DNA from 3 places in the Neptuniibacter sp. 2_MG-2023 genome. Region 1 is predicted to be linked to each of the others. Evidence: predicted binding sites of a transcription regulator. Region 1 holds the regulator's gene; each other region holds the start of a gene.
The links. The regulator FliA, encoded in region 1, starts transcription of late flagellar genes. The targets are predictions, from matches to a motif close to CTAAAGTTNNNNNNNNNNCNGCCGATA.

Region 1 (4,588 bases):
CAGATCACTATCGTCTGGACGCTGTTCCAGGTCGACTAACTGTTCGGATAACTGCTCAAGGATTTCTCCTGCTTCGACAAGAAAGTCTTCAAGAATTTCCTGATCCACTTCCAAACTCATATGGCGCTCCTCTTAAAAACCCAGACTGGATAACAAATCATCGACTTCATCTTGGTCACTGACAACATCAGCATGTTCTTTCCTGATTTGCGGCCCTTCAGCCTGAATAGGATTCTTATTATTAGTCTGCTTATCGTCAGACTCTATGGACATATCAACGCCCGATATTCTTTCAACTTGAGCAGCCATTCCCATCAACGCGACGAGATGGTCTTCAACATTTGTAACGAGATTAATGACTCGGCGAATTAGTTGGCCGGTAATATCTTGATAGCTCTGAGATACAACAATATCTGTTAGTTCTTCACGCAAGGTACTAATGGTTTGTTCTGACTCTTCCTTTACCGCACATGTTCGGTCATAAACACCCTTAAGCGAATCATGTTCTTTTTCTAACTGACCAACCAAAAGCAGTAAATCTTTAAACCGTTCACTCTGTTTATCTAATTTATCAACCAGTACTAAAGCTTTATCAACACGATCCATTGTCTCGTGAGCATTTTTTTCGGTTACTTCAATGACATAGTTTAAACGTTCAGCAGCATCAGTCTCAGCTTGAGGAGTTCCATCAATATTGAGGCTTCGTCCTAACTCACTTGAGAACGATTTAATGGCCTCATGCAGCCCTCTCGTAAGATGCCCTACTTCACTAAAAAACGTCTGGTGACGAAACTCATGAAGTTCGCGAATAATCTCCATCGCATCAGGTAATTTACCTTCGTTGAGAACAGAAACAAGTTCCTGCGCCTTCAACTGCAATTCCATTTCAAAGTGACTTAAGCCATTGCCTGTTTCTGAAATCATTTAAAACTGACCTTTTATTATTTAACTCAGGCGCTCAAAGATTTTGTCAATCTTTGCCTTAAGTACCGCAGCAGTGAACGGTTTAACGACATAACCATTCACCCCAGCCTGAGCGGCAGCAATGATTTGCTCTTTTTTAGCTTCAGCAGTAACCATTAATACTGGCATTGCGGCCAAATTAGGATCAGAACGAACCTCTTTCAAGAGATCAATCCCAGTCATGCCTGGCATATTCCAGTCAGTCACTAAGAAATCAATACCGCCTTGCTTCAGAATTGGCAAAGCAGTCTGCCCATCATCCGCTTCAAGAACATTTGTCATGCCCAAGTCACGTAATAAGTTTTTTATAATTCGTCTCATTGTGGAGAAATCATCCACTACAAGAATCTTCATGTCTTTATTCAAGACCAGCCTCCAATTAACTCTGCGCAACCCATTGAGTCTACACTAAATTACCGCAATTACGTTGAGTCTTAGCAACCTATTATTGCCATTCGCTTAATCGCGACCGCAATCTTAGTGCTGCCTGACTATGAATCTGGCTTACCCTAGATTCACTAACCCCTAAAATTTGACCAATCTCTTTTAAATTAAGCTCTTCATCATAATAGAGCGCTAATACTAATTTTTCCCGTTCCGGCAAATTATTTATAGCGCCACTTAGTGCTTTTAAAAATGATTCTCGCTCGAAATGCTGATTTGGCCCAGGGTCATCATTGGCAAATGATTCACCTGGCCCTTCATGCTGAGGATTAATCATCTCTTCAAAGCTAAATAAACGGCTATCAAGGGTATCTTTTAACAGATTGTGGTATTCATCCACAGAGATCCCCAGTTCCTTTGCTACTGAAGCATCACTCGCATCTCGACCTGTCCGTGATTCTATCTGCTGAATTGCCTCAGTCACTCGCCGACTATTTCGGTGTACTGACCGCGGAGTCCAATCTCCACGGCGCACCTCATCAATAATAGAGCCACGAATGCGAATCCCTGCATAAGTTTCAAAGCTAGCACCTTTTGCAGCATCGTATCGTTTGGCCGCCTCAAGCAGGCCAATCATACCCGCTTGAATTAAGTCATCGAGCAACACTGTGGCTGGCAATCGAGCCAGTAAGTGATGGGCGATACGTTTAACTAGCGGCGCATACTGCTGAATTAACTCATCACTCGATTGTAATTGCAGCTGGTTGTACATACTGCCTCTTTATCAATCCGATGGGCGAGCTCCTTGTACAAGCCGCTCAACAAAAAACTCTAAATGACCTCGGGGCACAGTCTGAACTGGCCACCCATTTACTTTATTCGCTAATTGACGATATGCCAAGGATACTTTGCTCTTTGGAAAAGCTTTTAAAACAGCGACTTGGCGTTGCACCGCTTTACGAACATTTTCATCATAAGGGATTGAACCCACATATTGAAGCGTGACATCAAGAAACCGATCAGTAACTGTTAATAACTTACCAAACATATTTCTACCTTCATTGTCCGTTCTTACCATATTGGCAAGGACACGAAAGCGCGTCATTTTATAATCACGATTTAACAGTTTAATTAAAGCATAGGCATCTGTAATTGACGTAGGTTCATCACATACAACAACCAGCACTTCCTGAGCGGCTTTAACAAAACTAACCACAGAATCCGAAATACCTGCCGCGGTGTCAATGATTAACGCATCAATATCATCAGAAACCTCATTAAAAGCATGGATTAACTCTGCATGTTCATGAGGAGAGAGCGCTGTCATCTCCTGCGTACCAGAACAAGCAGGTACAATTTTTAAATTTTCACAGACATCCAGCATGACCTCTTTTAGCCCACACTCACCACTTAAAACATCTGCAATATTTTTTTTCGGGCGCAAACCAAGCAACACATCAACATTCGCCAATCCTAAATCAGCGTCCATTAAAACAGTACGGTGCCCTAAATCACTTAATGCCATCGCCAAGTTAACAGAAACGTTTGTTTTACCAACGCCTCCCTTCCCGCCAGTCACAGCAATTACTTTAACGGGCCTATGTTGATCAATCATTATTTCACCACTAACCCATTTTATACGCTGAGTCTAACGCGACCGCATTTTTTTCAGCTTCAATTGCTCTTTGCGCCGTAATCACAGCTCGACTTACAAGCTCATGTTTTTGGGCAATATCGATATCATCAGGTATGCGTTGCCCATCAGTGACATAAGTCACAGGCAGGCGTTTTTCCACAATTAGCGAGATCGCCTCACCCAAACTACCTGACTCATCCATTTTGCTTAAGACACAACCATTCAACCCAAGACTTTTATAAACATTAAAAGCTTGTTCGACGACTCGGCGCTGACTACTACAAGAAACGACTAATAGTTTTTTTAGACGCAAAGTTACACTTTCAAGCATCTCCAACTGCGCCTCGCTATGCGGCTCTTGCGCATTCAGCCCCGCCGTATCAATAAGTACGAGACGTTTATTTTTCAGAGAGTGCAGAACATCATCTAAGCTATTCGCTGCATCAACAACCCTGACAGGGACATCTAAGATACGCCCAAATGTCCGCAACTGTTCATGGGCTGCTATACGGAATGTATCAGTTGTCACTAAGGCTAAGCTTGAACTGCCATACTTCAATACATAACGCGCCGCCAGCTTACCTATAGTGGTTGTTTTACCTACACCTGTAGGTCCTACAAATGCAACCATACCACCACGCTCAATAAAATCTTCACCAAGCACAGGAATAGAATCCGATAAGCGAGACAAAGCATTTTTCCATGCTTTATTAGGCGGCAGCCCCACTTCCATTGAACCTAAAAGATGGGCTGATAATTTTTCACTGACGCCCAACATCTCCAACTTTCGCTGCAATGGGGGCTTGGAAAAACTAGAATTAACATTTGTTGCCGATAAAGCCTGCTGACTTAATAGATTTTTGAGCTGTTCAATTTCATTCTGCATTGATCTAATTAAGCTACTTCCCATCTCCTCTTCAGGCTGAGAGATTGATAGCTCTTCACGCAGATCGAGACCAAGATCGGCGTCATCAAGCACCGAACCCGTCATGAAATTTCGGTGAGCTGCATCCGCTTTCTGCTTCTGCCTCTCTTTAAGTGACGCTAAGATTGCGCGCAACTCATCATCATCATTATCAAGCTGCCGATTAACTTTGCCAGATGTGTCATAATTTTGACCACCCCCCATCTCAGCTTCAGCGATCTGCATTCGGGCCTTTTGCAATTCACTTGCAAGATCCCCTTTTTGACCATGAGTTAAGACGTCAATTTGGCTTTGGCGCTTCTGCTCTATTTTCTTCTTACGAGAAAACTCTTGCTGTGCCGCTTCATAATCGTTTTCATGGGCAGCAACAACCTCAACACCACCCGCAACGCGATGGTTCGATACAATGACGGCATCAGGACCGATTTCATCCCGAACCCTACGCATGGCCTGTCGCATATCTGGTGCGAAGTAACGTTTCACTTTCATATCAATTCCTTATCGGCCAAATAAGGCTCAGCTAAAATATACTTAACCATTAACTTCACCTCCCACCGTCGCAACGATAGTGACCTTTTTATTTTCAGGAATTTCCTGATAGGAGAGCACATGGATCTGATGCTCACCATAACGAACAAACTTAGACATTAACGGCCTAACAGGCGCTGCAACCAAAAGCA
Region 2 (4,588 bases), on a different contig from region 1:
AAATGATTACATTTCCATATTGGACTGATATGGGTTTGCTGAAGATAATAATATCTACTTAGTTTTTTTAATCAACTTATGTGGATAATTATGAATATACAAGTTTTAGTTAAAAGCTGTATTGCTGCAGTGATCTTATCTGTTTCTGGTTTAACTTTTGCCGAATCTAACCTTGATAATCGACAGTTAGCAGAGCAACTTAATCAAAAATGGGACGACTTATTCAATAAAGGCGACCTTTCTGCACTTACGCAACTTTATAATGAGCAAGCAGTGATCTCACCAGGTAATGGTCAAGTTTTAAAAGGGCAGCAAGCGATTGCTGAACTATTTAAAGGATTTATTGATGGTGGCGTTCATAGCCATAAAATCTCAATAATTGAGATTGAACGCGAAGGTAATGTTTTGTATCAAGTTTCGAATTGGCAAGCATCTGGGCAAGCACAAGATGGTGTAATTCCAACTTTTGGTGGTGTAGTGACTTTGGTTTCAAAGCTCAATGAAGCGGGTGAGTGGAAGTTACAAGTACATAGTTGGAACATGGGTAAGTAATTATTTGGTTGTCTAATCGATATGTCAGAAGGGTGAAAAGTAATCTATAAAGATTTTACTGCATGTAGCGAATTGGTAGTGTTGTATTAAATAGTAGATTTCACCCTGTTCATGCCAAGGTTCAAGGACGAACGATGTTGGTTTGCCTCGATAATCTTATGAAATTTATAGTCCTATGCCTAAATTAATTTAGATCATCATTCCTACACAGGAAGTGTCTGAGCTTTAAGGTTTTAATCACGCTTTAATTAGTCAAAATATACGGTTTTATTGCATCGGAGAATATTCTGAAGTGTGGTAGTACTGAATATGTTTTGACGGCTTTGAGGTTGATTCAGATGTGTGGTGTTAAAGCATTATGCTGTCTTATGTGGCGTATGCGACCGTATAGGTCAGCTTGTTTGTATTGGTAAATAAGCTGACATTTAAAAGTTAATTTTATTTAACTTATTGTTTTTAAGATATTTTAAAGGAATGGTGTCCCAGAGAGGATTCGAACCCCTGGCCTGTCCCTTAGGAGGGGACCGCTCTATCCTACTGAGCTACTGGGACTGAAGTAGGTGTGAAATTCTGCGAGATTCTAGCGCTAATTCTATGAAGAGTCACTAGCTAGGCGTGGTATTAGGATGGTTTAGGCTTTGCCTATCCTGTTTTGAGCTTTATAAAGTCCAGAGCTGCCTGCTTTAGTGTAGAGCTGATCCTGTTTTTTCTGTCCGCGCACAATGGCTAGTAACTGGGTTACATTTTGTTGACTGCGGTGAATCGCTTGCTCGTTACGCTTATTTTTATGTTGTAACTCTTTCAAATACTGCTTGATAAGCACGTAGTGTTCAGCTGCTTGCGATAAAAGTGGGCTGTCTTCTTCCGTGTCTCCGGGGAGTCCATAATCACCCGCTTCGATGTTATAACCGAAAGATTTCAGTAATTCTACGCGTTCGAGGGTGAAATTATGGAAGCTATTGAGCAGCGCCATTTTTTCCTGAGTGGTATCACTCAAGCGATCGATGTCTTTGCTGCTCAGAGCTTCAAGCTCTTTGTCGTAAATAGAGCTGAGTGATTCTAAAAGCAAAATACCCTGCTCTAGCAGGGTATTAAGTTCTGTTATTTGTTGCTCAGTCATGTCATTGCTTTAAAGTAGGTTATCAAAGTTAAGCATCTTTTCAGCTACGCGTTCAGCGTTAATCTGATAGCTACCACTTTCTATTTCCTGTTTGATTCGCTCGACACGTTCATTGTCCACATCAGGTGTGTCAGACAGTTGCTTGTCAACATTCTGCAGTAACTGTGCTGCATTGCTGAGATTGACTGTATCACCTTTATTGGACGGGGGCTGCTGGGCAACTGCACCGTTGCCATTTTTGGCAGCGTTACCTTGCTCATTAGTCCGTGCACGAGTGCTTGCCGTCTGTGATGATGACAGGCTCGTGAGATCATTAATCATTTATCCGTCCTCTGTACTGTATCTGAACAAGCTTATCGGCGGCTCTTAATAGAACTTTAAGAAAAAATTAAATTATTTTCTTGTGGTGTTATAAATGTAGTATAGCAGTTGAATTATGGCCAATCTACTTGGGAGTGAGGCTAAGGGACTTGTACTAAACCCGCTTGGATTATTTTAGCTTTAACCATCACACCTGAACGGTCATTTCTGACTTTGATCTGTTCTCCTAGTGTTCCGCTTTCGAGGGCAGTACCTGATGTTCGGATGCTTACACCATTAAGCTTGGCTTCGATAATAAGCGCGTCACCTTTAGATACAGCTAAAGGTGCTTTGAGCATTGATGTGGTTATTATCGTATCGGCGGCGATGCTTCTTTTATTTGTCCAGCCTATAATGTCTTGGAGTTTGGTAAAATAAACCGATCTTAAGGAGGTGATCTCAACCTCTTTAAGTTTTATATCTTGCATGCTGATATAGGTTCCGCGGGCTAAACTAGATTGTGTGACCACAGCTATATCAAATTCTTTTACTTCTGCTGTTATGAATAGCTGCCAAAGAGGTGATGGGCAGCGTGCTTTTAGGGTGATGCGACTGCCGCTGCCTTTTGGTGTTTGAAATTCATAAGGGGCTAAGCAGGTTTTTAGTTTGATTTTTCTGCTAATCGGGTTAAGTTTGATCTCTACACGTGTGCCAGTCCCTATGTTGCTGTAGTGTTCATAGAGGTAATGTTCAGCCGACTGCTCAAGTTTTTCTGCTTCACCAGCAGCAAAAAGCTGTAAGGGTGACAAAAGAAAAGTGGTTAGTAGGAAAAGTCGTGTTAAATTATAAGTATTCACGTTGTGTCATCAATATTCAGGGTGGCGTATTTGTGTGTAATATAAAAATAGAATTGATTTAATCTCTACGGGATTGTTAGATCATGTCAGGTATCCTAGATAGTGTAAACCTACGTACTCAGATGGTGGGCCAGAATAGGCTCGAACTATTATTGTTCGCTTTGGAAAGCGATCAGCAGTACGGCATTAATGTGTTTAAAGTACGAGAAGTTTTACAGTGCCCAAAACTTACAGAGGTCCCTAGACAGACTTCTGCGATTAAAGGGATGGCACATATTCGTGGTGAGACAATTCCTGTATTGGATCTGTCAGAAGCGATTGGGCGTGAGTCTGTACCTAAAGATCAACGTCGCGACTGTTTTTTGATTGTCGCTGAGTACAATCGTCGTACATTGGCATTTTTAGTGCGCCAAGTAGATCGTATTCTGAATACGCAGTGGGATCAGATTATGGCTCCACCAACAGAAATAGGTGTAGAAAACTATCTGACAGCTATTTTTGAGCACGAAGATCGACTGATAGAGATCTTAGATGTTGAGCAGATTCTTGCTGATCTTTACCCTATGCCTACAGAGGTAAGTAAAGAGGTAGCTGATGATCAGCTTCGTGAAAAGGCCAAAGAGTACCAGATACTTATAACTGATGACTCTTCGGTTGCGCGTAACCAAATGAAGCGTAGTTTGGAAGGTCTAGGGATTAAAGTTACAGCTTGTAATAATGGTCGCCAGGCATGGGATTTCTTATGTGATTTGGCCGATCGTGGGATTGATGTTACGACTCATTTTTTGATGGTTATTTCAGATATAGAAATGCCTGAAATGGACGGTTATACCTTAACTTCTATGATCCGTGATGATGAGCGTATGAAAACTATGCATGTTGTTTTACATACATCCCTATCCGGTGGTTTTAACGTATCAATGGTTAAAAAAGTTGGGGCTGATGGCTTTCTTGCCAAATTTAACCCTGATGATTTGGCGACAGCGGTTGTGCAACGTATTCATCAAGTTGAAACAAAGTAGCAGCGCATGTTGAATAGGAGTGCCTACTCTTCATGAGTATTACGCCTCGGGCTGGTTTTGCTATTACGGATTCTGATTTCGAACTATTTAGTCGCTTTCTTGAAGAGACGAGCGGTATATTGCTGGCTAAACATAAGCAATACCTAGTTCAAAGCCGGTTGGGCAAAATCGTTCAAGAGCAAAACTGTCTTAGTTTAAAAGACCTGATTACTAAACTTCAGAGCCCCGCTTCAATGAAATTGCGTGAGCAAGTTATTGATGCGATGACGACGAATGAAACGTTATGGTTTAGAGATGTACATCCGTTTGATATTCTTAGAGATCGTATTTTACCTGAGCTATTAAGTCGTGGATCAGGTTCAAAAATACGTATCTGGTCGGCTGCATGTTCTACCGGACAAGAACCATATTCCATCAGCATGACGTTTGATGAGTTTAAAAAGAAAACTCCGGGTAAGTTGTTATCAGAAGAGATTGTTGCCACCGATATATCTACGCAGGTATTAGCCCAAGCTCGACGTGGTGAGTATGAGATGTTAGCGATTGGTAGAGGGCTTTCTCAGGATCGCTTAGTTCAGCATTTTAGTGAGACTGCCGGTGGTAGCTGGGTTGTTAAGCCTGATATTAAAGCGCGTGTGCGTTTTCAAAGCATTAATCTGTTAGGCCAGTATTCTGCGCTGGGCCAGTTCGATGTTATTTTTTGTCGTAATGTGTTGATTTACTTCTCCAGTGAGAAA
Region 3 (4,588 bases), on a different contig from region 1:
GAGGGATAATCGGTAGGTCTTCTAGTGACCAGCGTTTATATTTTTCATCATATGCATCAGGTTCAACCTGCTCAAGCAAATGACCTATACACCAAGTGACAGTATCGCCATTGGCTGCCCGAATACACCCCTCCTCTTTTTTATGGGGTTTTGGCAGTGCATCAGCGATCGCTCGCCCTAAACTGGGTTTTTCGGCTATATATAAAATCATCGAAATAAACTGTATATAAAAACAGTATTCAACGGTATAGGAATTTAAGCCTGTAATCCAGAAAAAATAAACACTAGATCATTTTTAAAGGCGCTTGATCAAGAATGGCCATCTGCTCTCTTAACTCTAAGATATGCTCGCCCCAATAGCGGCTAGTATTAAACCAGTTAAAGCTATGTGGAAATGCGGGATCTTCCCAGCGCTTAGCTAGCCAAGCGCTATAGTGCATAATTCTCAAACTCCGTAAGACCTCAATTAAACGAAGCTCTGTAGTTCTAAAATCATTAAATTCATTATACCCATCAACGATTTCGGAGAGTTGTGCCGTTTGCTCATGGCGGTCCCCCGATAACAGCATCCAAATATCCTGCATGGCCGGAGCCATACGCGCGTCATCGAAATCAACAAAATGAGGGGCATCATCTCGCCACAACATATTGCCAGAGTGACAGTCGCCGTGAACACGAATCTTCTTTATCTCGCCACACTGTTGAGTGATCTCATCAATCGCTTGTAACAAGTCAGCAGAGACCGATGTATAAGCCGCTTTAAGATCCAAGGGAATAAAGTGCTCTGAGACAAACGCTACACTCTCATAACCAAAATTTTGCGTAGTAATTTCGGGGCGGTGAGTAAAAGGTTTAACCTCACCAACACGGTGCATTCGGCCCAGCAATCGACCTAATACAAACAGGTTATCCATATTATCAAGTTCAGGCGCATGTCCACCCTTTCGAGGAAAAAGTGAAAACATAAACCCTTGATAATCAAACAGTGTATTACCCTCCTCATTTTTTAAAGGGGTAACAATTGGGAGTTCATGTTCGGCCAATTCAAACGAAAATTCGTGCTCTTCCAAAATCTGCTCTTGGCTCCAACGGTTGGGCCGATAAAACTTCGCAATCAGCGGCTCTTTCTCTTCAATACCTACCTGATAAACACGATTTTCATAGCTATTTAATGGAAAGGTCCGACCATCACACCAAAACCCTTGCGTTTCAACAGCATCCATCAAAAATGAGGGTGTTAAGCGTTCAAAGGGATGGGTCTTATCATGCTCAGACATTTTATCTTCAGACATTCTATTCCTAGCTATAAATTACAGTATGGCTGAAGATTACGTTTAAGCGTTAGCCCCTGCAAGCCATTAAAGGGCTATTTTTTAATACAATTTACAACATTAAAAACGATTAAATGCAGGCGCTATGATCAGTTTTTGATATAGTTTCGCAACATCTATATTTTGTATTAAGAGATTGTTATGGCAGGTTCACTGAAAGATCAATTACTAAACATCGGCCTCGTTGATCAGAAGAAAGCGAAAAAAGCCGATTCAGACAAGAAGAAACAGAAAAAACAGGCAAATAAAGCGCGGAAATCTGGCCAAGCAGTCATCGACGAACAAGCGATTAAACAACAAGCACTCGAGCAACAGCGTAAAGAGAAACAAGAGCGTGACCGCCTACTCAATCTACAGCGCGATGAAGAGCGCCAGAACCGAGAGATTGAAGCGCAATGCCGACAAATGATCATGCAGCAGCAGATCAATATTCCAGACAATGCTGAGCTCACATACAACTTTGTCTACGATAAAAAAGTTAAAACAATGTACGTTACCAGCGACTTACAGACACAGTTGATACGTGGCCAAGTAGCCATTGCTACACTCGATGAAAAGTTTTACTTAATCCCCGATAAGTTCGCAGAAAAGATTGAACAACGTATACCTGATTACGTTATTCGCGTTCAACCTGAAGAAGAACCGGATGAAGATGACCCTTACGCCGATTATAAGATCCCTGATGATCTGATGTGGTAGTCGAACTAGGAATTGAAAGACCTTTCAGCACGGGCGCAGGCTATAGATACAAGTAGCGCCCTACTGATAGCGATTAAACTCAGGCCAAAGCTTAATCCCTAACAGAACATGAAAGAAATTCTTTACTTTGTCCGTAATCAAATCATTTTATACCGCCTAAAAACTAAATGAATAAGGTAAAAACTGTTTTATTATCTGGCCAATAGCTGAAAGTGGGTATAACCATCCCATTGACTAAAGCCAATAAGAACCCTTTTATCTGATGAAAGAATTTCATACATCAGTGTTTACATTAAAGCAAAGTGCATATCTGTCGATAACCCATTTATCGCTATAATATGGAAATGCAAAATCGGGGTCATAAGGATCCTTTTTGTCTGTGGAGGAATTACCCGTGCAAGTTTTATTAAGCAGCCAAGCAGCCTATTCTCAGGTTCGCCAAGAAACATTGGTAACCGGTGGGTTTGCAGATGGTAAAGACAGCAGTGGTCGTTCTGCATCTGCGGCAGATAAGTTAGTCGCCAAACTAGCAGAAAACATTCCTGGAATGAGCTTATCTGAGATGAAAGGTCTCGATGCAAATGATTACTCTCCAGAAAAAGTAGCTTCTCGGATTTCAGATTTTGTTGCCCAAGGGTTAGAACAAGCTCGTTCTAGAGGTGCATCTGACGCTGATCTCAATCGCATGTACCAAGCAGCTGTATCGGGTGTTGAGAAAGGCTTTAAAGAAGCCACGGAGATACTAGAAAAGCTGAATATGCTCACCGAAGATACATCAGCCACTATAGATCAAACTAAAGACCTCACCTTTGAAGCACTAGCCGCAATTGCACCAACAGCAAGCACTGAAGACGTGGCAGCAACAAGCAGCCAAACATCTATCTCTGCCGCTGAGCGTTATTCCAAAGCAGAATCCTTCTCTATGGAAGTGATGACCCAAGAAGGCGACAAGGTCTCAATCTACTTTGATAGTGAAGCCAGCATTACAGCGTCCCTTGGTGCATATACTGATGGTGAAAGCAGTGCAGTCTCTTATGGTATTGACCGTAACGCCAGCAGTAACTTTAGCTTTAGTGTAGAAGGCGATCTTAATGAAGAAGAGTTAGACGCCCTCACCTCCCTAATTCAAGACATTAATCTGATTGCAGAAGATTTCTACAGCGGTGATGTTCAGGATGCTTTTAACCAAGCGGCCGAATTAGAAATGGACAAATCCCAATTAATGAACTTGAATGTAACTATGACTCAGTCAACGAGCTACTCTGCAGTAGCCGCTTATGAGCAAGTTCAGCAGTATGATAATCCGCTCGGCGATAACGGGCGTCACTTAGGTGGCATGATGCAAAACATGGAGAACTTCATGAATAATCCAGCACTTGGATTCTTAGAAGATAGCTCTTTATTTGGCGCCAGCTTATTAGAAAATTTGATCCAAGAAGATATACGTTACAAAGATGCGGATGAAGAATCCCAGAGTAAACTAGATAATAACGTTGGTTTATTACAAAGCATTATGGCTCAGTTTTCTCAGGAAAATGCAGACGATTAACCCCCCTTCTTAATCGCTGCAATATACGTTAAACCGGCCTTTTAAAGGCCGGTTTTTTTTATGCCGCTCAATCGCTCCCATATAAAGACCAGGGCTGATATGATCAGCCCTATAATTCATCATCATTTGATCTGTATCCATGAGCTCTCCCTTTACACTGCGCCCCTATCAACAAGATGCTGTAGACGCCACTCTACAACACTTCCGTAAAACAGATGATGCAGCCGTCATTGTGCTGCCCACTGGCGCAGGCAAGAGCTTAGTCATAGCAAAACTGGCCAAACTCGCAAAACGAAAAATATTGGTCTTAGCCCATGTAAAAGAACTGGTTGAGCAAAACCACGCGAAGTATGAAAGCTACGGGCTCAAAGGCGGAATATTCTCCGCAGGTTTAAAGCGCAAACAAAATGATTTTCAAGTTACCTTTGCCAGTATCCAGTCCGTATCAGCTAATCTTGACCGTTTCTCAGCAGAATACTCACTGCTGATTATTGATGAATGCCACCGCCTAAATGATGATGACGACAGCCAATACGGCAAGGTTATCAGCCAACTCCGTTCACTCAACCCACAGCTAAAAGTACTCGGGCTAACCGCTACACCTTACCGGCTAGGCATGGGATGGATCTATCAATACCATCACCGTGGTTTTGCTCGTAGTAGCGATCCTAAACCCTTTAAATACTGTATTTACGAACTTCCCTTAAGTTATATGGTTCGTAAAAAATACCTTACTGAGCCTAAATGCATTGATGCCAGTATTACCCAATATGACTTCTCCGCATTAAAGCAAAACCGTTTTGGCGAATATGCAGAAGCAGAAGTAAACCAATTACTAGGCAAACATCCCCGCGTAACACAAACGATTATTGAACAAGTCAAAGCATTGTCTCAAACCCGTCAAGGTGTCATGGTATTCGCTGCTACCGTAAAACATGCACAAGAGATCTGCGGCTACCTCCCAGTAGGTCAAACCGCCTTAATTACTGGTGCGACTGACAACAAAGAG

Region 2: flgM (flagellar biosynthesis anti-sigma factor FlgM) is a predicted target of FliA. The motif match lies at 2,027-2,053, and genes of this name have one in related genera.
Region 3: Q4486_RS04590 (DUF5610 domain-containing protein) is a predicted target of FliA. The motif match lies at 2,323-2,349, and genes of this name have one in related genera.

What each region holds. Positions count from the first base shown of each region.
Region 1 covers NZ_JAUOQC010000009.1:134,575-139,162, reverse strand. Annotated here, with positions in the region: gene Q4486_RS10450 (chemotaxis protein CheA) at 1-120, opposite strand, end outside; gene Q4486_RS10445 (protein phosphatase CheZ) at 133-924, opposite strand; gene Q4486_RS10440 (response regulator) at 946-1,317, opposite strand; gene Q4486_RS10435 (RNA polymerase sigma factor FliA) at 1,409-2,119, opposite strand; gene Q4486_RS10430 (MinD/ParA family protein) at 2,132-2,962, opposite strand; gene flhF (flagellar biosynthesis protein FlhF) at 2,973-4,397, opposite strand; gene flhA (flagellar biosynthesis protein FlhA) at 4,440-4,588, opposite strand, start outside.
Region 2 covers NZ_JAUOQC010000021.1:24,637-29,224, reverse strand. Annotated here, with positions in the region: gene Q4486_RS15065 (LysR family transcriptional regulator) at 1-2, opposite strand, end outside; gene Q4486_RS15060 (DUF4440 domain-containing protein) at 91-552, shown strand; tRNA gene Q4486_RS15055 (tRNA-Arg) at 1,028-1,104, opposite strand; gene Q4486_RS15050 (flagella synthesis protein FlgN) at 1,184-1,672, opposite strand; gene flgM (flagellar biosynthesis anti-sigma factor FlgM) at 1,682-1,993, opposite strand; gene flgA (flagellar basal body P-ring formation chaperone FlgA) at 2,134-2,829, opposite strand; gene Q4486_RS15035 (chemotaxis protein CheV) at 2,913-3,851, shown strand; gene Q4486_RS15030 (protein-glutamate O-methyltransferase CheR) at 3,884-4,588, shown strand, end outside.
Region 3 covers NZ_JAUOQC010000003.1:148,669-153,256, forward strand. Annotated here, with positions in the region: gene Q4486_RS04575 (DNA topoisomerase III) at 1-211, opposite strand, end outside; gene Q4486_RS04580 (serine/threonine protein kinase) at 285-1,292, opposite strand; gene Q4486_RS04585 (DUF2058 domain-containing protein) at 1,473-2,030, shown strand; gene Q4486_RS04590 (DUF5610 domain-containing protein) at 2,425-3,579, shown strand; gene Q4486_RS04595 (DEAD/DEAH box helicase) at 3,719-4,588, shown strand, end outside.